Regions from separate parts of the Staphylococcus sp. 231237_7MaSpsaltlick genome, predicted to be linked through region 2. Evidence: a T-box and tRNA genes for the amino acid it is inferred to sense, from the RefSeq annotation. Region 2 holds a T-box; the other holds one or more tRNA genes.

Region 1 (16,634 bases), on a different contig from region 2:
CACAAATTACGATATATAAAAATTTATACTAAAACAACTAAACACAAAATAGCGACTTAATTCATTTACTGGATTAAGCCGCTTTTTCTATTTTTTTAAACTGAACTAACGATATACAACTTTTATTTCATCTTCATCATAATTATCTATTGAACTCACAAGATAGACATGTGTTTTTAACACTAATTTTTTAGGACGATGTTTTAAATCATTAGTATTTACTTTAAAGGTGAATGATTGCTTATAGTTTTCCTTTTCACCTATTTTAATTAACTCTTTAATTTCAAACCGTTCAACCTCATTTTCTAAAATTTGAAAATCACTCGTAGTATCGCTATTCTCTATTTTCTCAATTAAAGTCAGTTCAATTTTATCAATCACTTCTTCAGTTGACCCTCCTTTAATATATATTGTTCCAGTTAATTGGCCATGTATATTAAATTTATCCCCTTTTACTTTAGTATCAACCTTTAAGTTACTAACGCCAAAAGAACTTAATAATTTTTCAAACATCGTACATCACCTCACTTTACGCTACCCACTTATATCTCTGTTTAATCAAGGTAGATTTCGACGTGAATTGCTTAATTTTAAAAAAAACAGACTATGATATTTTAACAACATAGTCTGTTTAAAGTTTGTTTCATAGTTAGCTTTGCTGTTGTTCTTGGCTAACATTTTAAAACACTTTCAATTGTTAACTTAATTTGCTATTAGCAAAAGTACATTATGGTTTAGCAGCGCCTTTTACTTTAGCTATTTTCTTTTCTTCAGAGTTAGATACGATTAACGCACAAGCTGCATCCCCAGTTATATTTACTGATGTACGTGTCATATCAAGCAATCTGTCGATACCTAATATTATACCAATAGCTGCAGGGTTTAAATCGACTGCGTTTAATACCATCGCTAACATAATTAAACCAACCCCTGGTACACCGGCTGTACCAATTGATGCCACTACTGCCACAATAACAACAGTAATTAATTGTCCGAATGTTAAATTGGCACCTGAAATTTGTGCAATAAATATTGTTGCGACCCCTTGCATAATTGCGGTACCATCCATGTTGATTGTAGCTCCAAGTGGTTGTACAAATGAAGCGATTTCTGGTCTAACTCCCATCTTTTTCGTACAATTCATGGAAACTGGTAAGGCAGCATTCGAACTTGAAGCACTAAATCCAAGTGTAATAGCAGGTATAAAACCTTTAAAAAACTTGGCAGGACTATACTTTCCAAGGAATTTTACCGCTGCACCATAAACGACAAAGAAATGAATTGCTAATGCTAACAACACGATAAAGAAATACATGCCGAGTTGTTGAATTGCACCGAAACCTGCACCAGTGAATGCATGAGCAACCAAACCAAACGTCCCAATTGGGGCAAATAAATTCATAATCATTGTAATTATAAACATCAAGACTTCATTTGTCTGATCAAATAGCCGGTAAACCGCATCAGCTTTAGAACCTACCATAATTATTCCTATACCTATAAATATCGCAAAAGTTATAATTTGCAACATATTTCCATCAGTCATGGCCTGAATTGGATTTTTTGGAAACAGATTAATTAATGTTTGATCAAAAGTTTGCTTCGCTGGTGAATCTTGTGCTTCATTTTGCTTATTTAATGTTTGTTGATAACTTGAAACATCATCACTCTTCAATAATTCTGATTTCCCTGCTCCTGGTTTAAATATAAGTGCAAGTGCGATACCAATAATAATTGCAAGCGCAGTTGTGGTTAAAAAGAATGTTATAGTCTTTAATCCAATACCACCTAATAACTTTGGATCCCCTACTCCAACTACACCTAATACAATAGAAACAAATACGACTGGGACAACTAACATAAATATTAAATTCAAGAAGATTTGTCCAATAACATTAAAAAAGTACTTATCAATATTAGTTACAAATGCTGAACCTTCAAACATATTAAAAATTGATCCTGCAGTGATACCTAATACCAAAGCAATAACAATCCTTAATGAAAGATTTTTTGTTTTCATAGCAACATCCCCTTTGCTTTATTACTCTTCATTATATAGTAAATATACACAAATTAAAGTATTTTTTCATAAAAATAAAAAAATAAAATTGCATGTTGCTATTTTTCATTTACTAACACTATAAGTTAAAAATTAAAACTAACATCATGCTATAATATCCATTCCTATTACCATCAATGTTTGAACAGCATGATAGAATTCAGTATATTATTCCACAAAAAATAATAGTAATTATATACTATTTTCAAATTTTCAAATGCAATATGTTTTGCAAAGTTATATAATCTTAATTATAAAATTAAGAGGAAGTAACTAATATGGGATTAACATTGATGATTTTAGCATTTTTACTATTTTGTTTAGTTATTGCGATTATTGTATTATTATCAATATTTAACTTAACTAATTTAGGTAAAAATTTTGCAATTATTGCACTTATAATTTTAATGATTTCGATTATTTTTCTATATGAAAAAGGGTCTAGTATCAGAAAAACTGAAATTGATCCTCTAGAATATAGTGAAAAATTTTAAGCATTAATATTTTTATTTATCTCATTTCCTTACTAATAAGTAATTGGAAACTAAATCGAATAACCAACAAAAAGTAGTAATCCGTATAAACATTGATGGATTACTACTTTTTCGCTTTCACTTACTGAATATTATTTTTTATAAAATATAGAACAACTTTTAACAAGTATAATTTGTACTTTAAATCAAATTATTTTGCATTGCATAAATGGCAGCCTGTGTTCGGTCTCCTACTTCTAATTTACTAAATATATGACTGACATGTGTTTTTACAGTCTTTTCTGAAACAAATAAGGTTTCTGCAATTTCCTTATTTGTTTTACCTTTAACCATTTCCTTCAACACTTCTGACTCTCTGTTTGATAACTTATTTGTAAAATGTGGTTTTTTCCTTACTGATTCAATAACACTCTGTGCTTGAGGATGAATTATTTTTTCTCCAGCTATAACACTTTTAATCGTTTCAATTAGCTGTTTTGGTTCTACATCTTTCATTTCATATCCATCTGCGCCTTTATCGATTGCTGAAATTACATGTTCATCATCTACATAACTCGTCAATACCAGAATTTTAACTTCTGGATATTGTTGTTTCATAATTTCGGTAATTTCAATACCATTCATTTCAGGCATTACCAGATCTAACAACACTAGATCGGGTAATTCATTTTCCTCCAGATACTTAAAAAATGTATTTCCATCAGAAAATCCACCAATTACTTCTATATCTTCAACTGTAGACAGTAAAAATTCTAATCCTTGTCTTACAATGTGATGATCATCTACTAATATTATACGGTACATGTCTAACTTCCTTTCACATTCGTCAAAGGAACATTGATTTCTATCGTAGTTCCTACTTTGGGTTCAGAAATAATATTTAATTTGCCATCAATTACTTTGGCCCTCTGTCTCATATTACTTATTCCATGAGACTGGTATATATTTGTGGCTTGTACATCGAAGCCACAACCATTATCTTTCACTGTTACAACAATATAATCGCCTTGTTGATTTAGTATTAATTCTACAATGTTAGACTTACTATGCTTTTGAGTATTGTTTATTGCTTCTTGAATAATTCTATATAAATTTTCTTCAATCATATTAGGTAAATTAATTAAACCATCAACATGGACCTGTAAATCAATTTGTAATATATCACTATAATTTTTCAACGCGTTAATTAATCCATGTTCTAATCCAACTGGTTTTAATTGCCAAATTAATGCCCGCATCTCATTAACAGCTTGTTGACTCGTTTCTTCTATAACTTTAAAAGCTTGTTTTGAAACAGATTCTTGACTCATTTCATTGGCTGCATGTGCTGTTAACTTTACTGAGAATAACATTTGATTTACCGAATCGTGTAAATCTCTTGCTAATCTATTACGTTCACTCACTCTAGCCGCTTCTTTTTCTTGATCTGTCAATAGTATACGCTTAATTGCAGAACCAATTTGAAAAGCTACAGATTCTAATAATTCCAAGTCTTCCTCACTATAATGACTTGTATGTGGTGTTGCAACATTTAATAATCCAAATAATTCTTCACCTGATCTTAAAGGCACTGTAGCATGATGTGTAATACCATTGGTTTCTTCATGGTATGCATGATTTGCAAGATTAATTCTTGAGCAATTTATAATATTTGAAGCCTTAGTTAAGCGCTTATTATGATAAGCTTTTACACACCAACATGAACCTTCCTTCATATATTTACAATTATGTTTGGATAATGCTCCCGGTAATTCAATATCTGAAACTAATTCATGTTGTCCTGATTCATCAATAAAGAAAATCCATCCAGTAGTAAAATCACTACCATTTATTAGTGACTTTAGCGCACCATTTAGCATCGTATACGTTTCAGTTTCTTCATTTAAAAACTCTGCAATTTCCTTTAATAATGCCAATCTCGTTGGTTTTTCCATTTAACCATTCCTCTTTTTACGAAATCACTTATATTACCTATTTTATGCTATGACTTGAAATTTACACAAGCATAGCGTTTAAATTAATAGATTTTGAGAAATTGAAAAGAACAATATTTTTAAATAGTCGTATGTGGTATGATTATTAGTGATAAATTGAGGAGGATACTATGAAATTTGAAATCCCAAGTAAATATAATGCATTAACATTAAGAGAAATATTCCAAAGTTTGCATTTACCGAAAAAAGATTTGCATAATTTAAATATGTCAAAAGAAATAACACTAAATGGTGAAGCAGCAACCTTAATGACTAAGGTACAAACTGGTGATATCGCTTATATTCCTACACCAGAAGAAAAGAGTAATTACGTACCTAGTTATCGCTTTGCTCAAATCTATTTTGAGGATGATGATATTGCAATTGTTATGAAACCTAAAGGTGTTAAAACACATCCAAATGATTTAAAAGAAAGTAACACATTGATGAATCATGTTATTTATACTATCAAAAGTGACTATGTAGAGCCTATACATAGATTGGACCAAGAAACAGTAGGATTATTAATTGTTGCTAAAAATCCATTAATGAAGAAAATTCTTGATCGCATGTTGGAAGAAAATGAGATTAATCGTATTTATAAAGCAAATGTTCACAGTCTATTACCAATTAAGCCACAAACGATAGATAAACCTATTGGTAAAGATAAATTTCATTCAAATCGACGTCGTGTTTCACCAACTGGGCAACGTGCTATCACACATATCTTAAGCTCTAAAATGGTTAAAGAAGGTGTTTGTGAATTAGAATTAAAACTAGATACCGGGAGAACACACCAAATTCGTGTTCATCTTGCTGAAATTGGTCATCCAGTAATCGGCGATCCATTATATGGTGACTCTACTTTGAGACAATTACAACTAAATAGTTACAAAATTGAATTTACACATCCACTTACACAAGAACAAATTTCTATTAGCTTAGATGATGAATTATAATTGATTTATTACCTATAAAAATTCAAATATTACTGTGTAGAATAAATTTTCAAACATTAATAATCGACAATTTCTATTAACACACTATAGAAATTGTCGATTATTTTTGTACAAAAAATTTAGAGCAAATCCAAATTTTCGGATTTGCTCTATTATTCATCGATACTTATTTATGTTCTTACTTTAAGTTAGTATAGTTGTAGCTTAATTTACTCTATATAATGTTATTATTTTGGTTCAACCATATCTTCAGGTTTTATCCATGCTTCAAATTGTTCTTCTGTTACATAGCCAGATTGAATTGCTGATTCTTTTAACGTTAAACCTTCTCTATGTGCCTTTTTAGCAATCTTCGCAGCATTTTCATAACCAATATGAGGATTTAATGCTGTAACTAACATTAATGATTGATTTAAATAATTATCAATATTTTCTGCGATAGGTTCAATACCAATAGCACAATTATCATTAAATGTTTGCATACCATCAGCTAATAAATAAATTGATTGTAATGTGTTGTGTAAGATGACTGGTTTGTAGACATTTAATTCAAAGTTCCCTTGTGAACTAGCAATACCTACTGCAGTATCGTTACCCATAACTTGTACAGATACCATTGTTAACATTTCACATTGTGTTGGGTTCACTTTACCAGGCATAATTGATGAACCTGGTTCATTTTCTGGAATCGAAATTTCTGCTAAACCAGCTCTTGGACCTGATGCTAACCATCTAACATCATTAGCAATTTTCATTAAGTCTGTTGCTAAAGCTTTTAATGAACCATGCAATTGTACAACTTCATCATGAGCAGTTAACGCATGGAATTTATTTTCAGATGATACAAAAGGATAGCCTGTATTTTCAGAAATGAATTTAGCAACTTTATCACCAAACTCAGGGTGTGCATTGATCCCTGTGCCAACCGCTGTACCACCAATTGCCAGATTTAAAATATGAGCTTTTGACTCACTTAACAATGTTTCACATTTATCTAACATATAACGCCATCCACTAATTTCTTGTCCTAATCTAATAGGTGTAGCGTCTTGTAAATGTGTGCGTCCAATTTTAATAATGTCATTAAATTTTTCTTCTTTTTCTTTAAATGTGTTGCGTAAATTATTTAAAGCGGGTTCTAATTTAGTTTCAACTTCATTATACAATGCGACATGCATTGCAGTTGGAAATGTATCATTAGAGCTTTGTGATTTATTCACATCATCATTTGGGTGAATTGTTTCATCGCTACCATTCTCTTTTAAATAAGCATTAGCCACAAAACTTACAACTTCATTGACGTTCATATTGCTTTGTGTACCACTTCCCGTTTGCCATACAACAAGAGGGAAATGTTCATCTAATTCCTTGTTTAAAATACGATCGCAGGCATGTACGATTGCATCTTTTTTAGCATCAGAAATTTTTCCTAATTCGTGATTTGCTAAAGCAGCACCTCTTTTAAGTTGTGCAAATCCGTATACGACTTCAATAGGCATTTGCTCTTTACCTACTGGAAAATTACGTTTACTTCTTTCTGTTTGTGCACCCCAGTATTTATCTGCAGGTACTTCAATTTCACCAAATGTATCATGTTCAATTCTTACTGACATTACAAATTCTCCCCTTTATCTTTACTATGTTCAATTGTAGTATATCATTATTTAATTTACTGGGGCAATCGTATTATATAGCGTTTTCATAAACTTTTAATTTGCCTTTAATCATTAATATAATTCTAGATTTCACTGTAAAAAAAAGCGCTATTTACATTTGAATATGTAAATAACGCCGTTTATTTATTCGCTATCTTTAATCTTTAACTATTTGTATATCTTTAAAATGCGCTTTTGCAGCTTGAATAACACCAATCGCAGTAAGAATTAATAAAATTGCACCTATAATCATCGTTGCTGGACTAATCAAGACTAATATGCCTAATATCCCATCTAAACTGTTATAAAATGAACCCAGCGGTTTAAATAAAACCACAGTGACTAAAATACAACATATCACACTAATAATGACTCCAGTTTGATTACTTTTCACAAAGGTTGAAGCATTTACTTGATCAACTAATCCCTTAGATAAATTAATTTGTAACTTTATTATTTTGAATAATATTGGTAAATATAGTGCGCCTATTGCCATAGGAAACCCTTTAATTGAAATTAAACTTATAATGGCTGCACTAATCATAAAAACTTTCCAATACTTACTTAACATAGGTACGTATCTCCTTATAATAAATCGAATTGCTCTAATCATAACATATTCAAATTTAACATTGCATAACTTTTTTAGAAATGAACGAGGTCATAGCCAACATATAAAAATCCTACCAACATAAAAGTTAGTAGGATTTAGTTCATTTTATTAACAAAATATCAGTTAAACTAGTAATTAATGAGCATCATCAGATAAATCTGAACGCACCTTTGAATCATGAGATTGATTTAACTTCTCTTCATCATTTTGTTCAGATATTTGTTCCATTTCTTTTCCTAATTCAACAATATCTTCGTAATCATCAACCATTTCATTATCTGCTTGATGTTCTAGATTTTTTGAAAATTTATTTTTGTCGGTCATTTCCATCACCCATTTATACTTTTAAGCAAAACGTGCAGTAAAGTAGTGTCTAACATCCTCAGGTAGACCTTGAGCTGCCGCTTCATCTAGAACGACATTTACCATTCTATGTGCTTTTAAATCTGAAGGCTCGAAACTTGTTTTACCATTTTCTTCATATAATTTATGCACTAATTCTTGCTTTTCACTACCTGTTATTACTAAAATAATTTCACGTGCAGAGAATAAACCTTGTCTAACACTAATATCTAAATTACCATTTGTATCAATAGATAATACTTGTGTGATAAGTTTACCTTTGTTTTCTTTCGTTTTAATTTTGTCACCAATAAATGATTCTGTATCCTCATTAAAAGATACTTCATAAATTTGACCTTCTGGTACGCCTAAAGCTTCATAAAATGATTTATTGTTGTCATAATCTAAAATATTAATTTGACTAAAATCAACTGCATGTTTATCTACATTCTTTTTCAATTCATCTAATACTGGTGAATTATCTTTAGAAAGGTGTACACCTGCAATTGTTGTAGGATTGTTGTTAAATTGCTTTCTTAAAATATCTGCTGTATATTCAGCTACAATGTTTTCATTTTTTAAAATTTTAAAATTCATTGCCATAGTAATTACACTCCTCTTATTCTATTCAGACACGTTCTAGCATTATTTTTTATTACCCTTGTTGTTACAGTCATAAACAACCTTGAATACCTTCAAAAAATTTCATTTATAAAAATTTTCAAAGTCTTACGTCTATTATACAAATGTCGAGCAATATTTTCATTCATTTACTAAAATTATTAAATTAAATCAGGAAAATTTTGTTGTCTTAATGCTTCGTAGATTAATAATGAAGCTGTATTAGATAAATTTAATGATCTAATATTGTCATTCATTGGAATACGCAACGCCGTTTCATGGTATTCTTCCTTAACCCAATCGGGCAAACCAGTTGTTTCTCTTCCAAAAATAAAGAAATGATCTTTTTCAATATCAGTAAAGTCAAAATCAGAATACGTCTTCTTGCCAAACTTTGTTATTAAATAGTATGTACCTTCTGTTGCCTCAAAAAATGCCTCAATACTTTCATGATAAGTAATGTTGACTGAATCCCAATAATCAAGCCCTGCACGCTTTAGCATTTTATCGTCCGTACTAAATCCCAATGGCTTAATTAAGTGTAAGTTTGTGTATGTACCAGCACAAGTTCTTGCAATACTCCCTGTATTACCTGGTATTTCTGGTTGAAATAATACAATATGATTTGTCATTCCGTTATTCGCTCCTCATTTCCAGTCCTTTTATCATTTCTTGTTGGACTTCTTCAATTTCTTTGTCATAATGTGCTTCTATAAATGGTCTAGCTAGTTCTCCTTGTATTTGGCCAATCGCCCAATATGCCGTTGCACGAATCATTGGTCTTGGATCCTCAAGCGCAACATCCTGTAATTCAGGTATAGCAGACTCTTCCTTAAAATGTGCTAATGCAATAATTGCATTTCTTTGTATTGGTTTTTTACCTCTCCATGCTCCAGCTAGATGTCCATAAGTATTTTTAAATTCTTTATTACTCATTTTCAATAATGGTACAAGTCTAGGCTTTAATATTTCTGGTTCTAGCACAATATCATCATGCTGTGTATTAATGCCTCTATTTCTAGGACAAACTTGTTGGCACGTATCACAACCATATAAGCGATTACCTATCTTATAACGATATTCATCCTTCAAATAACCTTTTGTTTGAGTCAAAAAGCTGATACATTTTTGACTATTCAGCTGCCCGTCTCCTACAAGTGCACCAGTAGGACATCGATCAACACATAGCGTACATTCGCCACAACTGTCTAGCAGTGGATCGTCAGGTTCAAATGGAATACTAACTAACATTTCTCCTAAATAAGTCCAAGTACCCAAATCAGGATTAATAACAAAGCCGTTTCGACCAACGTAACCTAACCCTGCTCTTTCTGCAACTGCTCTATCAGATAAGACACCCGTATCAACCATTGATTTGATTTCTACATCTTTCACTCTTGACTGCAAATATTCCGATAATTTATCTAACCTATTACGCATAATAGAATGGTAATCTTGACCCCAAGATGCGCGTGCAAACATACCTCTTCGATCTCCTCGAACACTTTTTGGAGCACCTTTTAATTTATTTGGATATCCAACAGCAATCGCAATGATAGATCTTGCAGTAGGTAACGTTAACTTTGGTTCTGTTCTTAAATTAATATCTGATTCTTCAAACCCAGATGCATAACCTTTAGCATGGTAATCTACAAGCTTTTGTTTCAATTCATCAAAAGGATCTGCCGTCGTAAATCCTATACTATCTATACCTATTGAATGTGCATAGTCAATAACATCTTGCTTTAATTGCTTTAAATCGATTTTTTACACCCCACATCAAAACATACATCCTACATTTTAACATAATCGTATCAAATTGAACGTCTATAAATCTCACTTTATTAAAATTTATAATAAAAAAATAGTTAATACTTGGTCTAGAATTAAACCTGTGTATTAACTACTTTTTATTTAACTTATAGAACACGCGCTAAAAAGTTTTTAGTTCGTTCGTGCTGCTGATTTTCAAATATTTCATGTGGATTACCTGATTCAACGATGACACCATCGGCCATAAAGACTACTTTATCACTGACATCTCTTGCAAAGTTCATCTCATGTGTTACAACAACCATAGTCATGCCTTCTTTTGCTAGATCTTTCATAACCTTCAACACATCACCAACTACTTCTGGATCGAGTGCTGATGTTGGTTCATCAAATAATAATACTTCTGGATTCATTGCCAACGCTCTTGCAATAGCTACTCTTTGTTTCTGTCCACCTGACAATTGTGCTGGATAAGCATCCGCTTTATCTTCTAATCCAACTTTTTTCAATAATGCTTGTGCCTCCTGTTTCAAATTGGCCTGTGAACCTTTTTTTAATAAACTAGGTGCTAAAATGATATTATCTATGACCTTCTTATGTGGAAATAAATTAAAGTTTTGAAACACCATACCCATTTGTTGTCTTAATTTTTCTAATTCTGTATGTTTACTATTTAATTTATTATCTTTAAAAAGTACATCTCCACTCGTTGGTGTCTCTAATAAATTCATACAACGTAACAAAGTACTTTTACCACTACCAGAGGGACCAATAATCGCTACAACTTCACCTTTATCTATTGTTAAATCAATACCTTTTAATACTTCGTTTTTTCCAAAAGATTTATATAAGTTTTTAATATTAATCACTGACTTTCAATCTCCCTTCGAAGAAATACATTACTCTAGATAACGTAAACGTAAGTATAAAGTATAAGATAGCTGCTACAATTAAAGGTGTGAAAGGATCGAATGATGCACCTTGAACTACTTGTGCGTTAAACATAATCTCACTAACACCAATTACTGATACAATTGATGATTCTTTAATAACAGTTACAAATTCGTTACCTAATGCAGGTAATATATTCTTTATCGCTTGAGGTAAAATAACGGACTTCATTGTTTGACCGTAACTAAGCCCTAAACTACGTGCTGCTTCAGTTTGTCCCTTATCAACTGCATTGATACCTGCTCTAATAATTTCTGCAATATAAGCTGAACAGTTAATCACTAGCGCAATCATCCCACAAATTAAAGCTGAAATATCTAAGCCTAATACTGCAGTAGTACCAAAATACACTAAAAATACTTGTACTAATAAAGGTGTACCTCTTAAAAATTCTATATACGCAGAAGCTAACCATCTTAATGGTTTCACTTTGCTCAATTTAAGCAACGCAATCATTGCTCCAAATACTGTACCTAACAACACACCTACAATTGATATTAATATTGTGTTTTTAATCCCTTTTAGGAAGAAACTACCATATTTTGTAATGAAGTTCCCATCATCTTTTTTCATAGCTTCTGCTGCTTTTTCTTTATAATCCGCAATTAATCCTTTATCTTTAACATCTTTTATTGAACTATTTAATTTATTCATTAATACTGGTGAATTTTTTGGAACTGCAATAGCTGTATTCTTCGTTCCTTCATTAAATTTGACTCCATCAGCAAATTGTAAATCATTATTCTGTTTCAAATAAGCTTCAGCTACTGGACCTTCGATTACCATACCATCAACTTTCCCACTTTTAAGTGACATGATAACTTCAGGTACTCTTGTTAATGATTGTACTTGCGCATTTTCAATTTCATTTTGAGCAATTGTTTCTTGCTGTGTTTGCTTTTGCACACCTATCTTTTTATTAGCAAAATCATCTATCGTTTTAAGATGATCAGCTTCTGACTTTTTAATAATCATCTTTTGAGTAACTGACATATAAGGATCAGAAAAATCCACTTCTTTCTTTCTCTCCGGTGTTGGTGTCATCCCAGAAATAATTAAATCAATTTTCCCTGTTTTGATAGCACCTAATAAACTATCAAATTGCATATTTACAATCTTTAATTTTAAATTATTATCTTTTGCTATTTTCTTTGCTAATTCTATATCAATTCCTGCATATTCACTTTTTCCATTTACATTATGTTCAAATTCATATGGCGCATAGTCTGCAGATAGCCCCACTCTTAATTCTCCACGCTTTTTAATTTTTTCCCAATGATCATCTTGTGCTGCTTGTGCCTCAGGATTTATGTAGGTAAAAATTGCGCTTACGAATACAACAAAGACTAACATAAGCTTCCCTAGTTGTTTCATATTCTAAACCCCTCTCTATATAATTTATTATTATACACATTAACGTAATATTATTCAATATTAATTTTTAATTAACGCTAACTACAGCCTATATAAAATAAAAATGAGTTAATATGCAATATTTGTGTATAAAAAAAGGTCTAATTTATTAAATTAGACCTTATAATACTAACTTTTAGGAATTTCAAATTTATATATTTCATCTGTATAGCTATGAATAAACTTTTTACATAATTCATGTACAAAGAATGCTGAAACAAAAGGAATTATTAAGTATCCAAAGATTAATAATACAATATTCATTGTTGGGTCTCCAGACATCCTATTAAAAGCATTTATCGGACCTACTAAACCAGTATATCCAAATCCTGCCGACATAGGTGTTCCTTTTATTCCAATAAAGTAAGCTACAATACCACCTATAACGCCGTTTATGATTAAAGGTATTGCAATGATTAAATGTTTAAAGTAAACAGGAATCATCATTTTTGCTGCTCCGATGATTAGTACTAAATTTACACCGGCAGCATTTACTCTCAATGATCCAAATAAAAACGTCACACATGCTGCTACAATACCCATATTTGCTGCTCCACTACCTAATCCAGATAAACCTATCGCAGTTGCAATAGCAACAACAGAAATTGGTGTAACCATTAATAATGAATAAGTAACACATATCAATATAGACATAATCAAAGGATTAAATTCAGTAAATGTACTAACAACATGGCCAATACCCTTTGTAACCTTTGAAACATAGCCTAATGTATAAAGTCCTACAACTCCACTAATTACAGGAATCAAAACTGGGAGTATCAACATCTCTAGTGATCCTAGTTTATTTTGTAAAATTAAATATAAAAAACACGCTACAATAACTACTAAAATCGTATTAATAATATCCCCTATACCATTTAAAACGAAACCATTTGAAGTAACTTTAACAGCACCACTACCTAACATTGCTGAAACACCTATCATAGCTGCTCCAGGACCATTAAATCGGAATTGATGTGCTGCCAAAATACCAATAATAAATGCCATAAAAGACTGTATTAATACAACGAGTTGATAAATACTTTCTAATAATTGATTACCTTCTTTAAAGAATTTAAGTAATTCACCTAATAAGGCATTTGGTATTAATGCAATAACAACACCAGTACCTACAGCCTGTAATATATTACTAAAAAACTGTTTTCCACTATGATTACTCGTTTGTTTTGACATATTTTTTCCCATCTAATATTCTTCCTCCAAATATAACAATAGACTTATAATATTATATTTTACATCAAACCACAATATTTACTTTTAAGATTAATTTAATGTGAAAAATCTAGCTATACAACAAATAAAATGCCGATCTACTTGAGTAGATCAGCATTATTTAAAATAGATTTCAATTGAAGTTAAAAGGATTTAAAAAAATCTCACTTCAACATTATATATTTAAATGATATAGTATCTTCGAAGATAATTGTGAGTCATCAACTAGTTGTTCATTAATTATATTGTTCTTTTTATTCGAAAGTTTAACAGAAATATAATCGCCCACATGCATACTTTCTTGCAAATCATCAGACACTTTTAGATGTTCAATAATATCTCCTTTGTCACTAACTAAATTACTAACAATGCCCTGATTATTTTCAACCTTACCATAATAGATTGTAGATTTATCATCAAGTAAGAATATAAATAACAACGCAATTATAAATATTAAGAAAAAATAACCGGTTATCATAGATGTTCTCATCATAAGTTGTCACCTGAAATTATTATATTAACTGAAGTTGTGATAAAAATAAATCAGACTAAAGCATTATAAAATAGCTCTTGTGTCCATAAAGTGACCAAAATATTTGAATTTTATATATAGTAAAGCAAAGTATAAAAAAAGAACCCCCTTTGTTAAGGGGTTCTCTATTACCGTTGATGGCTAATGTTAGCCTAGTTATACCGGCGGTCGGGGTCGAACCGACACTCCAATGAAGGAACGGGATTTTGAGTCCCGCGCGTCTGCCAATTCCGCCACGCCGGCCTGATATTATCAGGTAATTGGTATTGATACATCAAAATATAAAATGTATCAACTCGAAATAGCATAAATATATTATATTACGCTAAGCTTTTGTCGTCAATAGTAAACAAAACAAAATAGCGTAATAATAACACTTTTGATGTATTATTAACCATTATAACTTATTTTAGTGTCACCTTTTAACAAATTAAAAATCACACTTAAAAATTTACAAGTGTGATTCAAATAAATTATTCTAAAATAGTCTGATTTTCTTTTTCATGTAACATTTGAGTAATTTCATTATATTCATTTAAAACGGCTACTTTTGGTTCATGATGTTCAATTTCTTCTTCGTTTAACTGAGCATAAGTCATGATGATAACGACATCATCAACTTCAACTAATCGTGAAGCAGCACCATTTAAACAAATTTTTCCACTACCTCTTTCCCCTTCTATTACATAAGTTTCAAAGCGTGCCCCATTATTATTATTCACAATGGCTACTTTTTCATTAGCTAATATATCAACAGCATCAAGTATATCTTTATCGATAGTAATACTACCTACATAATTCAAATTAGATTCAGTTACTCGTGCACGGTGTATCTTTGAATTCATTAATGTTCTGATCATTATTTAATCTCTCCTATTTCATATTTCTTTTTCGTAGTTACAAGTATCGGCGACTATCATATAATACCACCAACATTTTCAACGAAACGTTGTCCAATGTCTTATTGAGTGCATTTAAATCGATCATAAATTAAGAGAAATTCCACAATAAAGTCATTAATTCCCATAAATTACCAATTCACAATCGTATAAAAACATCATTAAGGTAAAACAACACAAATACATAAATATTTCCATTCTCTAAATTTCAATATATATTTTCTAAACTATGTATACTTAAAAAAGGGTAAAAAAAAACTCCCATATCTGGAAGAAAAATGGAGCGGAAGATAGGACTTACACCTATACCTCGTTCCGGGAAGGAACGTGTTCTAAAAGTTGAACTACTCCCGCATGGGATTATAAATATGGAGCGGAAGGTAGGACTTACACCTACACCTCGTTCCGGGAAGGAACGTGTTCTAAAAGTTGAACTACTCCCGCATGGGATTATAAATATGGAGCGGAAGATAGGACTTACACCTATACCTCATTCCGGGAAGGAATGTGTTCTAAAAGTTGAACTACTCCCGCATATTCATGGAGGCGGCAACCGGATTTGAACCGGTGATAAAGGTTTTGCAGACCTCTGCCTTACCACTTGGCTATGCCGCCAATACTAACTGGGCTAGCTGGATTCGAACCAGCGCGTGACGGAGTCAAAGTCCGTTGCCTTACCGCTTGGCTATAGCCCATTAATAATATTAAGGGCGGCTGATGGGAATCGAACCCACGAGTGTCGGAACCACAATCCGATGCGTTAACCACTTCGCCACAGCCGCCATGGCAGGGACAGTAGGAATCGAACCCACATCAAAGGTTTTGGAGACCTCTATTCTACCGTTGAACTATGTCCCTATAAAATATAAATGGTGGAGGGGGGCAGATTCGAACTGCCGAACCCGAAGGAGCGGATTTACAGTCCGCCGCGTTTAGCCACTTCGCTACCCCTCCAAAAACTGGTGCCGGCCAGAGGACTTGAACCCCCAACCTACTGATTACAAGTCAGTTGCTCTACCAATTGAGCTAGGCCGGCTTGTATAATAAAATGGTTCAGGACAGAGTCGAACTGCCGACACATGGAGCTTCAATCCATTGCTCTACCAACTGAGCTACT
Region 2 (16,634 bases):
TCCTCCCATTCTGCTAATAGCTTACCTTTCTATAATAGTGTAGCATGAATCAATTGTTAAAGAAATCGTTTACAATAAAATATATTACACTTTATATTTCATAGTACACTCATGTAATTGGTATAGAAGTGTTTTTATATATATAATGGCACAAAAATTAAATCATTCACGACAAACTACATGTTTAAAATGGAAATATCGTATACGATTTTGATACAATAAATGTAATGAATTAAATTTTTATATAGAAGGGGAAGTAGTAATTATGTGGAAATGGGAAACAGAAAATGAAGCTAAAGGCGTCATTGTGATCGCTCACAATATGCTAGAACATACAGGACGCTATGCATATGTTATTACCATGCTTCGCCGTAATGGATACCATGTGATTATGGGCGATTTACCAGGTCAAGGCCAAACTTCTCGTTCTAATAAAGGTCAAATTGAAAATTTTGACGTTTACCATGAGCATATACTTGAATGGATAAGAATCGCAAATGAATATAAGATTCCTACATATGTATTAGGTGTTGGATTAGGCGGCTTAATTATGTTGAATCTACTTGAAAAGGTCGACGTACCTATTGAAGGACTTATGTTAATTTCACCATTATTAGAATTTAAAAAAGGTAATAAAACACGTAAAGATAAAGTGATTTCAAATGTAGGGAAAATGGCCAAGGATAAACGCTTTAAAGTAGGTATAAAGGTTGAAGATTTAACACGTAATGAAGAGGTCATTGAAGAAACAATGAATGATCAATTGATGTTGCAAAAAGTTACATATAATTGGTACAAACAAATTACAGACATTATGAAAGAAACAGTGACACATTTAAAGGACATAGAATCTATACCTTTATTATTGATGTATGGTGATGCAGATAAGGTGGCAGATATCACTGCAATGAAACTAGTTAAAGATAAGGTCACAACCAATGAACTGTATTTTAAAGAATGGAAAGGTTTGTATCACGAGGTACATAATGAACCTGAACGTGATGAGGTAATGCGCTATATCTTAGCTTTCTTAAATAATAGTTCAAGTAATAATGGATTTGTAATTGATGATGAAAATGAACCTTCATAATGTGTCATGAATTAGTTATTTAGTTGAAAATTTATGATTGCTAGTTGGATTTTGAGTTGAAAGGTTATACGCCATATCTCAAGTTTTTGGTTTGGTTGATAATTTTCCCACTCAAAATTAAAAAAATACAAGTTGCTGTTGAGATACTCCGTTTAAAGTAGACACTGAAAAGTGAAGCCTTTGAAGGGAGTGTTTTTATAATCTGCAATTCATTTAAAATGTAATACTTCCGAACTGTATGAATATATCAATGAAATATTGTGATTATTTTCACAAAAAATATTGCAAAAACTAAAATTGTTTGGTATATTTAATTTGTGAAAAAAATCACATAATAAACATAAATTAAATAAACTTTTGAATAGTATTTGAGGGAGGCAGTTTTAATATGGAAATGATTAAAGGAAACAAAGTTGTATTAGTTGGTGATGGAGCAGTTGGTTCTAGTTATGCATTTGCAATGGTTGCCCAAGGTATTGCTGATGAACTTGTTATTATAGATTTAGCGGAAGAGAAAGTGAAAGGTGATGTATTAGACTTAAATCACGGAGCACCTTATGGCGATTCCCCAGTTAATGTTAAAGCAGGACGATATAGTGATTGTAGCGATGCAGATTTAGTTGTTATAACAGCTGGTGCAGCACAAAAACCTGGTGAAACTAGACTAGATTTAGTTGAAAAAAATACTAAAATATTTAAATCTATCGTAAGTGAAATTATGGATTCTGGATTTGACGGTATATTTTTAATCGCAAGTAATCCAGTTGATGTATTAACTTATGTTACTCATAAAGTTTCTGGCTTACCTAAAGAACGTGTTATTGGTTCAGGAACAATCCTTGATACTGCACGTTTCAAATATGAATTAGCACAAGAATTTGGCGTATCTCCAAGTAGTGTTGAAGGTTCAATTATTGGAGAACATGGTGATTCAGAATTAGCTGTTTGGTCACAAACACGCATTGCAGGACAACCTTTATATAATATGTTAAAAGATGATCCTAGCAAACAACATAGAATTGATGAAATTTTCGTTAATACGCGTGATGCTGCTTATGATATTATCAAAGCTAAAGGTGCGACATACTACGGTATTGCAATGGGCTTATTACACATCACAAAAGCAATTTTGAAAAATCAAAATGTAGTTTTAACAGTATCTAGCTATTTAGAAGGTGAATATGGACAAGACGATGTTTATATGGGTGTTCCTACATTAGTAAATAGAAATGGAGCAGTAAAAATATTTGAAACACCATTAAATGATGAAGAAATTAAATTATTTGAGCATTCTTCAAAAGTTTTGAAAGAAATGCAAAATAAAATCACGGATATAATTGCATAATTCATTGTTTATATTTAAACTGTAAATAAGATTAATTTTGTTTTAAAATCAAATATTTATAAAGAGTAGATTTACCACTCTTGGGGAATGTGATTTTACAAGTTAATCTAACATATATCATTTACTATGATTGGGGGAGTACTCTATGGGAAAGACACTTGCCGATAATGTTGATGGTGTATTGAGATTAGAATTAGTATTGCAAGACATCAATGATATCTTTAGCAAAGTTCAGAAGCAGTACAAAATGTCTAAAGAAGAAATCTTAATACTTCTTACTTTATGGAAAGAAGGATCAATGACTTTAAAGGAAATGGATGGTTTCGTTCAAATTAAATCATACAAACGTACAAGAACGTATAATGATTTAGTTGAAAAAGAGTGGATCTTAAAAGAAAGACCACAAAATGATGAACGTACAGTTATTATTCATTTTAATGAGAAATTGAAAGATCAAAGGGAAGATCTTTTGTCATTCTTTAAAGAAGAAATTGATTCAAAGTCATCAAGCATGCAAAACAGTCTTAAATCTATTTTAAATTTATAGGGAATGTTAAAGTAGGTTGAATTATAACTTATACTCTAACATTAAATGCGTGAAATAATTATATTTACGTAAATAGAGATTGGGACATGAAATCTCAATCTCAAAGGTAAAGAGCTAATCTGTAATGGATTGGCTCTTTTTTTAAATCTTACACTATAACACAATACACAAGGCGGATTGTAGTTCAATGTGCGACCAATTATATAAAAACAAAAAACGTTAATTTCTATATGTTCTAAATAGAAATTAACGTCTTTGCTAAAGTTGAGCGCTGTGTATGTGTACTTGCTATCATATGAAATTCACAGCGTATCGATATATGACATTAATAAAGTCGCTAACTCGACTGCTATAATTTTGATTAAGATATTAAATTTATTTGCTTTAAATTTGTTATGCGCCTTTTTGTTTGAAGTGTTCGGTATTTATCTTTTTTCTATAGCGCATACAAAAGGTGGATTATTTTGTTGATTAATAAATTGATATTGTAATACATGGGCTTGTTCTTGGTCGATTTGTGTTAAATAGTCAAATAATGCATCCTTTTCGATTTTCCCTTCAGGATGTCCATGATAAATCACTAATATAATGATACCTTCTTTGGATAATATTTGAAAAATATCCTCAATAGCTGCAATCGTCGTTTGTGGTTTGGTAACAACTGATTTATCTCCTTTAGGTAGGTAGCCTAAATTGAAGATTGCTGCATCGATATGACCATAATCAGTAGGTGGTATATATGTTTGCACATGCTCATGGCCGTCTTGAATCAATGTTACATTATCAAGATGTTTCGTACGTTCAAAGGTATTCTGAATTGCTGTTTTTTGTATATCAAATCCATAAACTTTACCATCAGGTACTTGCTCAGCTAAAAATAATGTATCATGACCATTGCCACATGTAGCATCAATCACAATGCTTTCTGAATTAACATGACTGGTAATTAATGATTTGGCAAATGGTAAAATGCGTTCTACCTTCATGATTTTACAGTACTTTCAAAGTATTTACCTTGATAAGAATTTCTTCTTGCTAATTCATTATCAATTTCATTTAGTACTTCCCATTTATTGACACTCCACATAGGACCTACCATTAAATCTATCGGTCCATCTCCTGTAATTCTATGAACAATCATTTCTTGTGGGATGATTTCTAATTGGTCACATACCAAGTTTGTATATTCTTCTTGAGACATGAATTCTAACATACCCTTATCGTATTGTTTGACCATTGGTGTACCTTTTAATAAATGTAATAAGTGTATTTTAATACCTTGAACGTCCATTTTTGCAACTTCTCGAGCTGTTTCCATCATCATATTGTAATCTTCACCTGGTAAACCATTAATGATGTGTGTACAAATGTTAATATTATGCTTTCTCAATTTTGCAACACCATCATGATATGTTTGCATATCATGAGCTCTGTTTATTAAATCAGATGTTTCTTGGTGTACGGTTTGTAATCCGAGTTCCACCCATAAATAAGTACGTTCGTTTAATTCTGCTAAATATTCAACCACGTCATCTGGTAAACAATCTGGACGTGTTGCTATAGATAAACCAACGACACCAGGTTCCTTTAATACTGCTTCGTATTTTTCGCGTAATACTTCAACAGGGGCATGTGTGTTTGTAAAAGCTTGGAAATAAGCTATATATTGACCTTCGTGCCATTTCTCATGCATGCGATCTTTAATTTGTTGGAATTGTACTTCTACTGGATCTGCGCGATTCCCAGCAAAGTCACCACTACCTGCAGCTGAACAAAATGTGCAGCCACCATGTGCAACAGTGCCATCTCTATTAGGACAGTCGAATCCGCCATCGATTGCTACCTTAAATATTTTTTGTCCAAATTTATTTTTTAAGTGGTAATTCCATGTATGATATCTTTTGTTTTCAAATGCGTAAGGGAAAAATTGACCCATGAGACATTTTCCTTTCTAAATTCATTCTAGTTAAAGATTTTAACATATTTTAATGCTATAGTGTTTAGAGTGAAATGAGAAAATTTGAAAGAAAGGAGCCTTTTAAATGAAAATGCCTAAATCTGTTTGGTGGTTGGTAATTGGTATGGCATTGAATATAACTGGCTCAAGTTTCTTGTGGCCGTTAAATACAATATATATGAATGATGTTTTGCACAAAAGTTTAACAATGGCAGGATTAGTGTTAATGATTAATTCTATAGGTATGGTTGTGGGTAATTTACTAGGTGGTACATTATTTGATAAATTAGGTGGCTACCGCACGATTATATTAGGAACTATCATTTGCTTGATGAGTACGACGCTATTGAATTGTTTCCATGGTTGGCCTTGGTATGCAGTTTGGTTAGTTGCTTTAGGTTTTGGCGGTGGAATGATTGTGCCAGCAATTTATGCTATGGCTGGTGCTGTATGGCCCAATGGTGGTAGACAGACATTTAATGCAATTTATTTAGCTCAAAATTTAGGTGTTGCGATTGGTGCTGCATCAGGTGGATTTGTTGCTGAGTTGAGCTTCAACTATATATTTATTGCGAATTTACTGATGTATGTGTTATTTGCAATTGTAGCAATAACACAATTCAATATTAAAATAGATGTCAAAGTTAAATCACCAGAAGCATTAAAGTTATTTTCTAAGTCTTATAGATTGTACTTTAAAGCGTTGATTGCATTATGTGTCTTATTCGCTATTTGTTGGATTGCTTATATTCAATGGGAGAGTACAATTGCTTCCTTCACACAATCTTTAAATATTACGATGGGTCAATATAGTTTGTTGTGGACAGTAAATGGTATTTTGATATTAGTGGCACAACCTCTGATTTATCCATTTATTCGGCTGATGAAAGGTAATTTAAAGAGACAAATGTTTGTAGGTGTCTGTATTTTTATAGTTTCATTTTTTGTAACAAGCTTTGCAGAACAATTTTCAGTATTTATGATAGGAATGATAATTTTAACATTTGGAGAAATGTTTGTGTGGCCTGCAGTTCCAACGATTGCAAACAAATTGGCTCCAGAGGGTAAACAAGGTTCGTTTCAAGGTTATGTAAATTCAGCATCGACAATAGGAAAAGCGATTGGACCATTGTTAGGTGGCATGATTGTTGATATTTATGATATTCAAAAAATGTTTCTAATTATGATGTGCTTATTATTCATCGCTATAATTTGTATATTTATCTTAAGTCACTATTTGAATAAGATAAATGCTTCATAACTTAAAAGTTTAGTAATTACAATTAACAATGAATCAAGCGAATAAAGCTTTAAATACATTTTACTACTTGAAATAAAGTGTTATTTAAAATATTATTAGTAATGTATAGGAGTAGTAACTTAAATACTTATCATCAGAGAGCTAGGGGATGGTGAAACCTAGTGTTAAGTGTTAAGTGAACTTACCAGAACGTAAAGTGAATTGATAACATCTCAAACTATTAATTGAAACGAGTGCACAAGATTTGTGAAGCAGGGTGGTACCGCGGCTGATTTAATTTGTCGTCCCTTTGAATTAAATAATAGTTAGGGATGTTTTTTTATTGAATAGGAGGAAAAGTAGTGAATTACAATCATAATAAAATCGAAAAAAAATGGCAGGATTTTTGGGAAGAACATAAAACATTTAAAGCAAGTGATAATCTTGGACAAAAGAAATTCTATGCATTAGATATGTTCCCGTATCCATCAGGTGCAGGTTTGCATGTTGGACACCCAGAAGGATATACTGCTACAGATATTGTTTCTCGTTATAAACGAATGCAAGGATACAATGTTTTACATCCGATGGGGTGGGATGCATTTGGCTTGCCTGCAGAACAATATGCATTGGATACAGGTAATGATCCTAGAGAATTTACTAAGCAAAATATAGCAACTTTCAAGCGTCAAATTAAAGAGCTTGGTTTTAGTTATGATTGGGACAGAGAAGTAAACACAACGGATCCTCAATATTATAAATGGACGCAATGGATTTTTATTCAATTATATAATAAAGGGCTAGCATACGTAGATGAAGTAGCGGTTAACTGGTGTCCTGCATTGGGAACTGTATTATCGAATGAAGAGGTAATTGATGGGGTATCTGAACGAGGAGGACACCCAGTTTATAGAAGACCAATGAAACAATGGGTCTTAAAAATAACTGAATATGCTGATCGCCTACTTGAAGATTTAGATGATTTAGATTGGCCAGAATCATTAAAAGATATGCAAAGAAATTGGATTGGAAGATCTGAAGGTGCAAGTATTAACTTTGATGTTGAAAATAGTAATGCCCAAATCGAAGTATTTACCACACGTCCAGATACAACTTATGGTACAACATTCTTAGTGCTTAGTCCTGAACATAAGTTGGTTGACGAAATTACTACCGATGATAAAAAGGAAGCTATTAAGCAATACCAAGAAGAAGCGGCGAAAAAATCTGATTTAGAACGCACTGGTTTATCAAAAGAAAAATCAGGCGTCTTTACAGGGGCATATGCAATTAATCCTTTATCAGGTGAGAAGGCTCAAATTTGGATTGCAGATTATGTACTTTCAACTTATGGGACAGGTGCGGTTATGGCTGTACCAAGTGGTGACCAACGTGACTATGAATTTGCTAAAGCATTTGATTTACCGATTGTTGAAGTCATCGAAGGTGGCGACTTAACTAAAGAAGCTTATACTGGTGATGGACCACATATTAATTCAGGTGAGTTAAATGGTCTTTATAACGAAGCTGCCATTAAAAAAGCGATCGAGTTATTAGAAGAAAAAGGTGTAGGAACTAAAAAAGTCAATTACAAACTAAGAGATTGGTTGTTCAGTAGACAAAGATACTGGGGTGAACCAATTCCAGTTATTCATTGGGAAGATGGTTCAATGACTACTGTTCCTGAAGAAGAATTACCATTATTGTTACCAGAAACAGATGAAATCAAACCATCAGGAACAGGTGAGTCGCCATTAGCGAATATTGATGAGTTTGTAAACGTTGTTGATGAAGAGACAGGAATGAAGGGACGTCGCGAGACAAATACAATGCCACAATGGGCTGGTAGCTGTTGGTATTATTTGAGATATATTGATCCAGATAATGAAAAAATGCTTGCAGATCCTGAAAAGCTTAAGCACTGGCTTCCTGTTGATTTATATATTGGTGGAGTAGAACATGCAGTATTGCACTTATTATATGCAAGATTTTGGCATAAAGTATTGTTTGATTTAGGCGTTGTTCCAACAAAAGAGCCATTCCAAAAATTATTCAACCAAGGTATGATCTTAGGTGAAGGTAACGAAAAAATGAGTAAGTCAAAAGGTAATGTAATTAATCCTGATGATATTGTACAATCACATGGTGCAGATACATTACGCCTATATGAAATGTTTATGGGACCACTAGATGCTGCAATTGCTTGGAGTGAAAATGGACTCGACGGTTCACGTAGATTCTTAGATCGTATTTGGAGACTCTTGGTAACAGAAGATGATACGCTAACTGACAAAGTAGTAGCTCAAAATAATAAATCATTAGACAAAACTTATCACCAAACTGTGAAAAAGGTAACCGAAGACTTTGATACATTGAACTTCAACACCGCAATAAGTCAGTTAATGGTATTTATTAATGATTGTTACAAAGCTAATGAAATCTATAAACCTTATATTGAAGGTTTCATAAAAATGTTAGCTCCAATTGCACCACATATTTCTGAAGAGCTGTGGGCGAAACTTGGACATGAGGAAACAATCACTTATCAACCATGGCCATCATTTGATGAAGCGATGTTAGTTGATGATGAAGTAGAGATTGTGATTCAAGTTAATGGTAAGGTGAGAGCTAAGCTTAAAATTGCCAAAGATGCTACAAAAGAAGAAATGGAACAACTTGCGTTAGAGAATGACGTAGTTAAATCAGAAATTGAAGGTAAAGACATCAAGAAAGTGATAGCAGTACCACAAAAGTTAGTGAATATAGTAGCGAAATAATTTAAGGAGGGTTCAACATGGAAACAATTACAGTTGATGAATTAAAGGAAAAGGTACTCAGTTCAGAACCAGTAAAAATAATTGATGTTAGAACTGATGAAGAAACAGCAATGGGTATTATTCCTGGTGCTGAAACAATTCCTATGAATGATATTCCTGACAATGTAAATCATTTTAACAGTGATGAAACATATTATATTATTTGTAAAGTTGGAGGTCGTAGTGCACAAGTTGTACATTATCTTGAACAACAGGGTGTCAATGCCGTTAACGTTGAAGGCGGCATGGATGCTTGGGGAGACGAAGGCCTTGAAAATAATAGTATTTAAATAAATATATTAAAAAAGCACGTACAGGAGTGAGTATTTTTAAAACTCCAAGTACGTGCTTTTTCTTTGATTTAGAAACTTAAATGGGTTATAGGTTTATGATTAGTAGCGTTTTTTTAAAGGTTACTACTATTTATATGATGTTAATCTATTGTTGTGGAAAATGAACCTGCATTTAAACCAGCTACATGTCCGGTAACTAATGCACTTGTAATATTGTAACCACCGGTATAACCATGTATATCAAGTACTTCTCCACATAAAAATAATCCCGGGACTAACTTAGACATCATCGTTTTAGGTTGTATTTCTTTTAAACTCACACCGCCGCCAGTTACAAATGCTTTATCAATGGGTAATGTTCCATTAACTTTAAAGGTAAAGCCTTTAAATAATGCTACAAGCGTATTTATTTGCGTATTAGATATATGATGTGCGGTTAAGTCTTCGTCAATTTCTGCGCAGTCAATCATAAATTGCAAATATCTTTCTTCTATTAACCCATGTAAACTATTTTTTACATATTTATCTGGTGCCGCATTCAATAATCCTCTAATTTCTTGTTCTAAAGCATCAGTTGTTAGTTGTGGGAAGGCATCGATTTGCATTTCAATCTCTTGTTTCTTTTGATTTTTTTGTTCTTTATAGACAAATTGGCTACATCTTAATGCAGCAGGGCCACTTATACCAAAGTGGGTGAAAATCATATCCATTTGATGTGTAATTCTCTTTTTGCCATTCTTTTTAAGAACTGACACGCCAACATCTTTCAAACTTAATCCTTTTAATCTTTTATCTTTAATAAATGGCTCGGCAGAGGTGATTGGGACTTCAGTAGGGAATAGTTCGGTAATCGTATGTCCTAATGAAGTCGCAAATTTGTATCCGTCACCAGTTGAACCAGTTTGTGGGACGCTTGTACCGCCTGTAGCAATTATTAATGATTTACTTTGATATTCCTTTTGATTATTCAAAGTCACTTTAAATGATTCTGTTGAAGTATATTCCACTTTTTCAACTGTGGATTCCTCTTTCACCTCAACTTTGTTTTGGTGTAATGTCGTAACAAGTGTATCTACAACGTCTTGTGCTTTATTAGACACAGGAAACATCCTGCCGTGATCTTCTTCCTTAAGTTTGACACCGCGTGATTCGAAAAAAGCTATAATTGATTCATTATCAAAAATTGAAAAGGGACTATATAGAAACTTTCCGTTTCCAGGAATATTCTTGATAATTTCATCATAAGGTAAGCGGTTAGTCACATTACAACGTCCTCCGCCAGATATTTTTAATTTTCTACCTAAACCTTTTTTCTTTTCAAGCAGTAAAACACGTTCTCCATCAGCACTTGCAGCAGCTGCAGCCATTAGACCACTAGGTCCGCCACCTATAATGATTGTTTGATACATTTTATTGCCTCCCTTTACTATATAGTGTTATTTTATATGAAGAAATATTATTTTACGATTAACACTTTAAACACATGTTTCCCACACGTTATATAACAACATTATATTTTAAAGGATAGATATTAAAAGGGCAAAGCTTTATTATCTAAATGGTTTAATAGGTTTTACATTATTTTAAAGATGATTAAATACATATAAGTTATTTGTTTTATGTTTAACTTTCAGATTCATTATGCTTTCATTATATTTACTTTTGAAAAATAATTGTTAAAACGTTATGATAAAGTTTACGAGTGTAAAAATTAAATTGAGATAGGAAGATCTGAATGAGTGAAAGTAAAGAATTAGTGCGGGGGACCTTCTTGATTACATTAAGTATTTTAATAACAAAAATACTAGGTGTAGTTTATATTATCCCGTTTTACGCAATTATAGGTGGCGAAGAAAAATTAGCGCCTTTTAACTATGCGTATACCCCATATAATATTGCAATTGCAGTTGCAACTGCGGGCGTACCATTAGCGGCTTCGAAGTATGTCGCAAAATATAATGCGCTAGGTGCATATAAAGTCAGTCAGAAATTATACAAATCTAGTTTTATTGTAATGTCTATAACCGGTGTAATTGGTTTCTTATTACTTTATCTATTAGCACCAAGCATAGCGACGATTACATTAGCAAATGAATCAGGTGGCAAAGGTGCATGGACAGTTGCTGATATTACTTGGATTATTAGAATTATAAGTATGGTTGTAATCTTTATCCCGTTACTAGCTACGTGGCGAGGCGTCTTCCAAGGTTATAAATCTATGGGGCCAACAGCTGTATCGGAAGTGCTTGAACAAGTAGCTCGAATATTATTTATTTTAATAGGAAGTTATTTAGTATTAAATGTATTTAATGGATCAATTCTATCTGCGAATGCTGTTGCGACGTTTGCGGCGGCAGTAGGTGCAATAGCTGGTATCTTTACGCTTTGGTATTATTGGAGAAAAAGAAAACCACACATTTCAAAAATGGTAGCTAGCGATACAACAGGTATAAATGTTTCTTATGGTCGTATGTATAAAGAGATTATCTCTTATAGTATTCCGTTTGTAATTGTAAGTTTGAACTTTCCACTATTTAACTTAGTGGACCAATTTACGCATAATGCGGCATTGGGAGTAGCGGGGGTTCCAAACCAACTACACGACTATTTCTTCACAATATTAAACATGACAACGAATAAAATTGTAATGATACCAACATCATTAGCTTCTGGCTTTGCAGTAAGTTTAATTCCATTTATTACGAAGACTTATGCTGCAGGAGAAATAAATGAAATGCACCGTCAAATTAGAACATCGTTAGGTGTATTAATGTATATTACTGTTCCGGCTGCACTTGGAATCATGGCTTTGGCAGCTCCTTTATATACAGTGTTTTATAAATATAATGTTGATGGTAGTCACATGCTATTCTATTATGCACCGGTTGCAATATTGATTTCTTTATTAGGTGTGACTGCATCAATGTTACAAGGTATAGATAAACAGAAATTAACTGTATTCATTATCTTAGCGGCAGTTGTTATCAAAGTTATTTTGAATACACCGCTAATTGTAGCTTTCCATTCAGCAGGTGCAATACTTAGTACAGCAATTGCATTATTATTTGCTGTATCATGTAATTTTGTTATTTTGAAAAAATATGCGAAATTCAACTTTAGTGAAACATGGCTACATTTTTCTAAAATATTCTTATATGGCCTAATTATGATGGTTGCTGTAGAAATTACATCATATATCTTACAGCTCTTTATTTCACAAGAACATAAAATCGGTGCATTAATTATTGTTATCATAAGTGTAGTTGTAGGTATGTTGATTTATGCTAGCTTCACTATGAAGAATAGATTGGCAGATGAATTCTTAGGTGATATTCCAAATAAAATTAGAAGGAAACTAGGCATTGCATCATGAGAATAGATAAATTTTTAAGTCATATGGGTGTTGGCACTAGAACAGAAGTAAAGCAATTATTAAAAAAAGGTGCTATTTCAGTTAATAATCAAGTTGAAAAATCACCGAAGACACAAATTCAGCCTAGTGAAGACCAAGTTAAGCTAAATGGTGAGCGTATTCAATATGTAGATAAAGTCTATTTATTACTTAATAAACCTAAAGGTTATATTTCAGCGACCGTAGATGATCACCATAAAACAGTGATAGACTTAATAGATGATTATAAGTATCTTGACTTGTTTCCTGTAGGTAGATTGGATAAAGACACAGAAGGGTTATTGTTGATTACCAATGACGGTGATTTCAATCATCAATTGATGAGCCCGACCAAACATGTTTCTAAAACATATGAAGTGATTTCTCAAAAAACAATTACAAAAAATGATATAAAATTGTTTAAAACGGGTATTGAATTGAATGAAGGATTGACAAAGCCTGCTGAATTAAAGGTAGGCGAACAAGAGAAACAGTCTTTCGTAACAATTTATGAAGGTAAGTACCATCAAGTCAAACGCATGTTTCATGCAATTGACAATGAAGTGATTGAATTAAAGCGGATTAAAATCGGTGACTTAGCACTTGATGATGATTTAATTCAAGGGACTTATCGTCATTTAACTGAGCAAGATTTTAAACAATTAGGATTAAAATAAAAGAGGTGTTTTTCATGTCAAAATTACTACGTGCATTAATCGGAGTTGGAGGCGCTGCAGCCGCAGTGGTACTATCTAAAAAGGAAAACAGAGATAAATTAAAAAATGAATATAGTAAATATAAATCCAACCCAGAATCTTACAAGCAAAATGCTAAAGATATCGCTACACAAATCAGCTCAAAAGCAGGAGAAACTTTTAATGAAGTGAAGCAAGATCCGAAAGGCTATGCTCAAAAGGTTAAACAAGATCCAAAAGGATTTGTTAATAGTCAAAAGGAACACTTCAAAGGTACAGCAGATAGCAATAAAGAAATTGAAGAAGCACGCTTTGCTGACGAAGGTGCAGCGGATCCTTCAAATAACTTACGTGTAGTTACTGAAGAAGAATTAAAAAATAATGGCAATAAAAAATCATAAGTAATAGTGTATACGAAAGTAGAGTAAAGAAGCTTTAAAATAGTATTTGGTACTCTATCATATGTATTAATAAATGAGTGGTACGGTGTTTTGACTTTAAAACACCGTACCACTCATTTTTTGATTATATTTTTGGATTACAGTGACGAGGATTATAAGTAAAATACCAAGGTTTACTAAAGAAATAGTCAGTACGCGTGTGTCTGTTTAAGCAGTTATTGTTTTTATATATGATAAGAATATGGAGCACTGTTATTGCTCGTTTACTGTGGAATGAGTTGAGCAACATGCTCAATATCCATAATGTGACCAAGCGCCACATAAACCAATAATCTGATGCTAACGGTTATGCTTGAAACAATAAAGCTCATGTTGTTTAGTGTTTTGTTGTGTTAAATCCAACTGAAGTGGATGATTCTTTAATAAGTATATATTACAGTTTGTATATAGTGCGGATGGTTAATAACCCTTTGGTTGATTATTTATATGTTTACTATTTCTAATATAGATCATTTGTTAGTTTTTGATACAGAATGAATAAAGCATAATATTTCAGTAGTTTTACTGTTTTAGGTGAAATATAACAGATAAAATTTTGAAATAATATTGTCATCTCACTGTAGTTTATCCGTTACTTCATGTAAAATATAAAATATATTAGTTTGAAGAAGGAAGTTGATCACGAATGTGGAGAGAAAAAGTACAAGAATACGAAAATCAAATCATCGAAGATTTAAAGGGATTATTAGCTATTGAAAGTGTAAGAGATGACAGTAAAGCCTCTACAGAGAACCCTGTAGGACCAGGACCACGTCAGGCACTTGATTATATGTATAAAATTGCAGAACGAGATGGTTTTGGTACACATGATGTAGATCATATTGCAGGAAGAATTGAAGTTGGGTCAGGCGAAGATGTATTTGGTATTTTATGTCATGTTGATGTTGTACCAGCTGGTGAAGGTTGGGATACAAATCCATTTGACCCGGTAGTGACAGAAGATAAAGTGATTGCTAGAGGAACGTTAGATGACAAAGGCCCTACAATTGCTGCTTACTATGCTGTAAAAATACTTAATGACATGAAAGTCAATTGGAAAAAAAGAATACATATCATAATAGGGACAGATGAAGAATCTGATTGGAAATGTACTGATCGTTACTTCAAAACTGAAGAAATGCCAGCGTTAGGTTTCGCTCCAGATGCGGAATTCCCAGCAATCCATGGTGAAAAAGGGATAAGTACATTCGATGTGATACAAAATGAACAAGCAGAGGAACAAGACGAACCAGAATACGAATTACGTACATTTACATCAGGTCAAAGATACAACATGGTTCCTGATGAAGCAGAAGCACATATTAATGTGAAAGAAAATATGACAGATGTGATTCAAAACTTTGAACAATTCCTTGTAGATAATCAATTAGAAGGCGAGAGTTCGGTTGATAGCGGTGTTTTAGTACTGAATGTACAGGGTAAAGCAGTACACGGTATGGATCCATCTATAGGTATTAATGCAGGTTTATATTTATTAAACTTCTTATCTCAACTCGATTTAGATAAATCAGCTGCTAATTTTGTAGATTTTAGTGAAAAGTATTTATTCAACTCACATTTTGGTGAAAAAATGGGAATGAAATATCATACTGAAATCATGGGAGATGTTACTACTAATATTGGGGTAATAGAATATAATAATACTAAAGGTGGGAAATTTGGTATTAATTTAAGATATCCTGAAGGGTTCGAATTTGATGAAGCGATGTCTAGGTTTACAAAAGAAATAGCGGAATTAGGCTTTTCTATCGAATTAGGTAAAAACCAAACACCTCATTATGTAGAAAAAGACGATCCATTCGTTCAAACATTAGTACAAGCATATAGAAACCAAACAGGTGATGAGTCTGAACCATATACTATTGGTGGTGGCACATACGCACGTAACCTTGATAAAGGTGTAGCATTTGGTGCGATGTTTGATGACTCTGAAGATTTAATGCATCAGAAAAACGAATATATTACAAAAAAACAATTATTTAATGCGACAAGTATTTATTTAGAATCATTGTATGCATTATGTGTGGAGGAATAACTATGACAAAAGTATTAATCAATGAAAAGCTTGTAGATGAACAAGAGGCAAATGTTCCGTATAACGACAGAGGTTATGTTTTTGGCGATGGTATTTATGAATATGTAAGAATTTATGATAATCATATTTTCACAGCACGCCCACACTTTGAAAGATTATTAAGAAGTGCAAAAGAAATAGGCTTAGACTTAAAATATTCAGTAGAAGGATTAATTGAACTTGTTCAAGAATTAATCAATGCGAATGGCATCGTAAATGGTGGCGTTTATATTCAGGTTACTCGTGGTGCTGCGCCTCGTGACCATGCCTTCCCAACACCTTCAGTAGAAGCTAATGTAATGGCATTTACAAAGAATTATGGCCGTCCTTATAAAGAATTAGAGGAAGGTATCAATGCAGTGACTACCGAAGATATTCGTTGGTTAAGATGTGACATTAAGAGTTTAAACTTATTAGGAAATGTCTTAGCTAAAGAATTGGCAGTGAAGTACAATGCTAAAGAGGCAATTCAACATAGAGGAGACATTGTAACTGAAGGTTCTTCAAGTAATGTTTATGCGATAAAGGATGGAGAAATATACACACATCCAGTGAATAACTACATCTTAAATGGAATCACGCGTAAAGTGATAAAGCATATTGCAGAAGAACAAAATATTCCATTTAACGAAGAAACGTTTACATTAGACTTCTTAAAAAATGCTGATGAGGTCATTGTTTCTAGTACTTCAATCGAAGTAATGCCAGTAGTGAAACTAAATGGT

The links. The T-box of region 2 lies ahead of leuS (leucine--tRNA ligase). A T-box ahead of a tRNA ligase gene usually reads a tRNA of that ligase, here a tRNA-Leu.
Region 1: it has a tRNA-Leu gene. The T-box ahead of leuS (leucine--tRNA ligase) is inferred to sense a tRNA for this amino acid. The anticodon was not compared.

Annotation. Positions count from the first base shown of each region.
Region 1 is NZ_JBICNX010000037.1:284-16,917, reverse strand. It holds gene ACF91D_RS28000 (sporulation protein) at 106-513, opposite strand; gene ACF91D_RS27995 (dicarboxylate/amino acid:cation symporter) at 728-2,020, opposite strand; gene ACF91D_RS27990 (hypothetical protein) at 2,338-2,553, shown strand; gene ACF91D_RS27985 (response regulator) at 2,734-3,357, opposite strand; gene ACF91D_RS27980 (GAF domain-containing sensor histidine kinase) at 3,360-4,487, opposite strand; gene ACF91D_RS27975 (RluA family pseudouridine synthase) at 4,658-5,485, shown strand; gene fumC (class II fumarate hydratase) at 5,713-7,098, opposite strand; gene ACF91D_RS27965 (hypothetical protein) at 7,298-7,711, opposite strand; gene ACF91D_RS27960 (SAS053 family DNA gyrase inhibitor) at 7,889-8,077, opposite strand; gene ACF91D_RS27955 (sugar phosphate isomerase family) at 8,099-8,698, opposite strand; gene trmL (tRNA (uridine(34)/cytosine(34)/5-carboxymethylaminomethyluridine(34)-2'-O)-methyltransferase TrmL) at 8,878-9,348, opposite strand; gene queG (tRNA epoxyqueuosine(34) reductase QueG) at 9,353-10,480, opposite strand; gene ACF91D_RS27940 (amino acid ABC transporter ATP-binding protein) at 10,636-11,358, opposite strand; gene ACF91D_RS27935 (ABC transporter substrate-binding protein/permease) at 11,351-12,814, opposite strand; gene ACF91D_RS27930 (PTS sugar transporter subunit IIC) at 12,983-14,047, opposite strand; gene ACF91D_RS27925 (hypothetical protein) at 14,262-14,579, opposite strand; tRNA gene ACF91D_RS27920 (tRNA-Leu) at 14,778-14,861, opposite strand; gene panD (aspartate 1-decarboxylase) at 15,092-15,478, opposite strand; tRNA gene ACF91D_RS27910 (tRNA-Gly) at 15,797-15,871, opposite strand; tRNA gene ACF91D_RS27905 (tRNA-Gly) at 15,887-15,961, opposite strand; tRNA gene ACF91D_RS27900 (tRNA-Gly) at 15,977-16,051, opposite strand; tRNA gene ACF91D_RS27895 (tRNA-Cys) at 16,059-16,132, opposite strand; tRNA gene ACF91D_RS27890 (tRNA-Gln) at 16,141-16,212, opposite strand; tRNA gene ACF91D_RS27885 (tRNA-His) at 16,227-16,299, opposite strand; tRNA gene ACF91D_RS27880 (tRNA-Trp) at 16,302-16,375, opposite strand; tRNA gene ACF91D_RS27875 (tRNA-Tyr) at 16,388-16,471, opposite strand; tRNA gene ACF91D_RS27870 (tRNA-Thr) at 16,478-16,553, opposite strand; tRNA gene ACF91D_RS27865 (tRNA-Phe) at 16,567-16,634, opposite strand, start outside.
Region 2 is NZ_JBICNX010000034.1:13,638-30,271, reverse strand. It holds gene ACF91D_RS27535 (alpha/beta fold hydrolase) at 266-1,090, shown strand; gene ACF91D_RS27530 (L-lactate dehydrogenase) at 1,479-2,435, shown strand; gene ACF91D_RS27525 (transcriptional regulator, SarA/Rot family) at 2,581-2,982, shown strand; gene mnmM (tRNA 5-(aminomethyl)-2-thiouridylate-methyltransferase MnmM) at 3,408-3,968, opposite strand; gene mnmL (tRNA modification radical SAM protein MnmL/YtqA) at 3,965-4,918, opposite strand; gene ACF91D_RS27510 (MDR family MFS transporter) at 5,025-6,200, shown strand; T-box leader at 6,293-6,492, shown strand; gene leuS (leucine--tRNA ligase) at 6,542-8,956, shown strand; gene ACF91D_RS27500 (rhodanese-like domain-containing protein) at 8,974-9,285, shown strand; gene ACF91D_RS27495 (BaiN/RdsA family NAD(P)/FAD-dependent oxidoreductase) at 9,429-10,697, opposite strand; gene ACF91D_RS27490 (putative polysaccharide biosynthesis protein) at 11,024-12,661, shown strand; gene ACF91D_RS27485 (pseudouridine synthase) at 12,658-13,356, shown strand; gene ACF91D_RS27480 (YtxH domain-containing protein) at 13,371-13,775, shown strand; gene pepV (dipeptidase PepV) at 14,461-15,870, shown strand; gene dat (D-amino-acid transaminase) at 15,873-16,634, shown strand, end outside.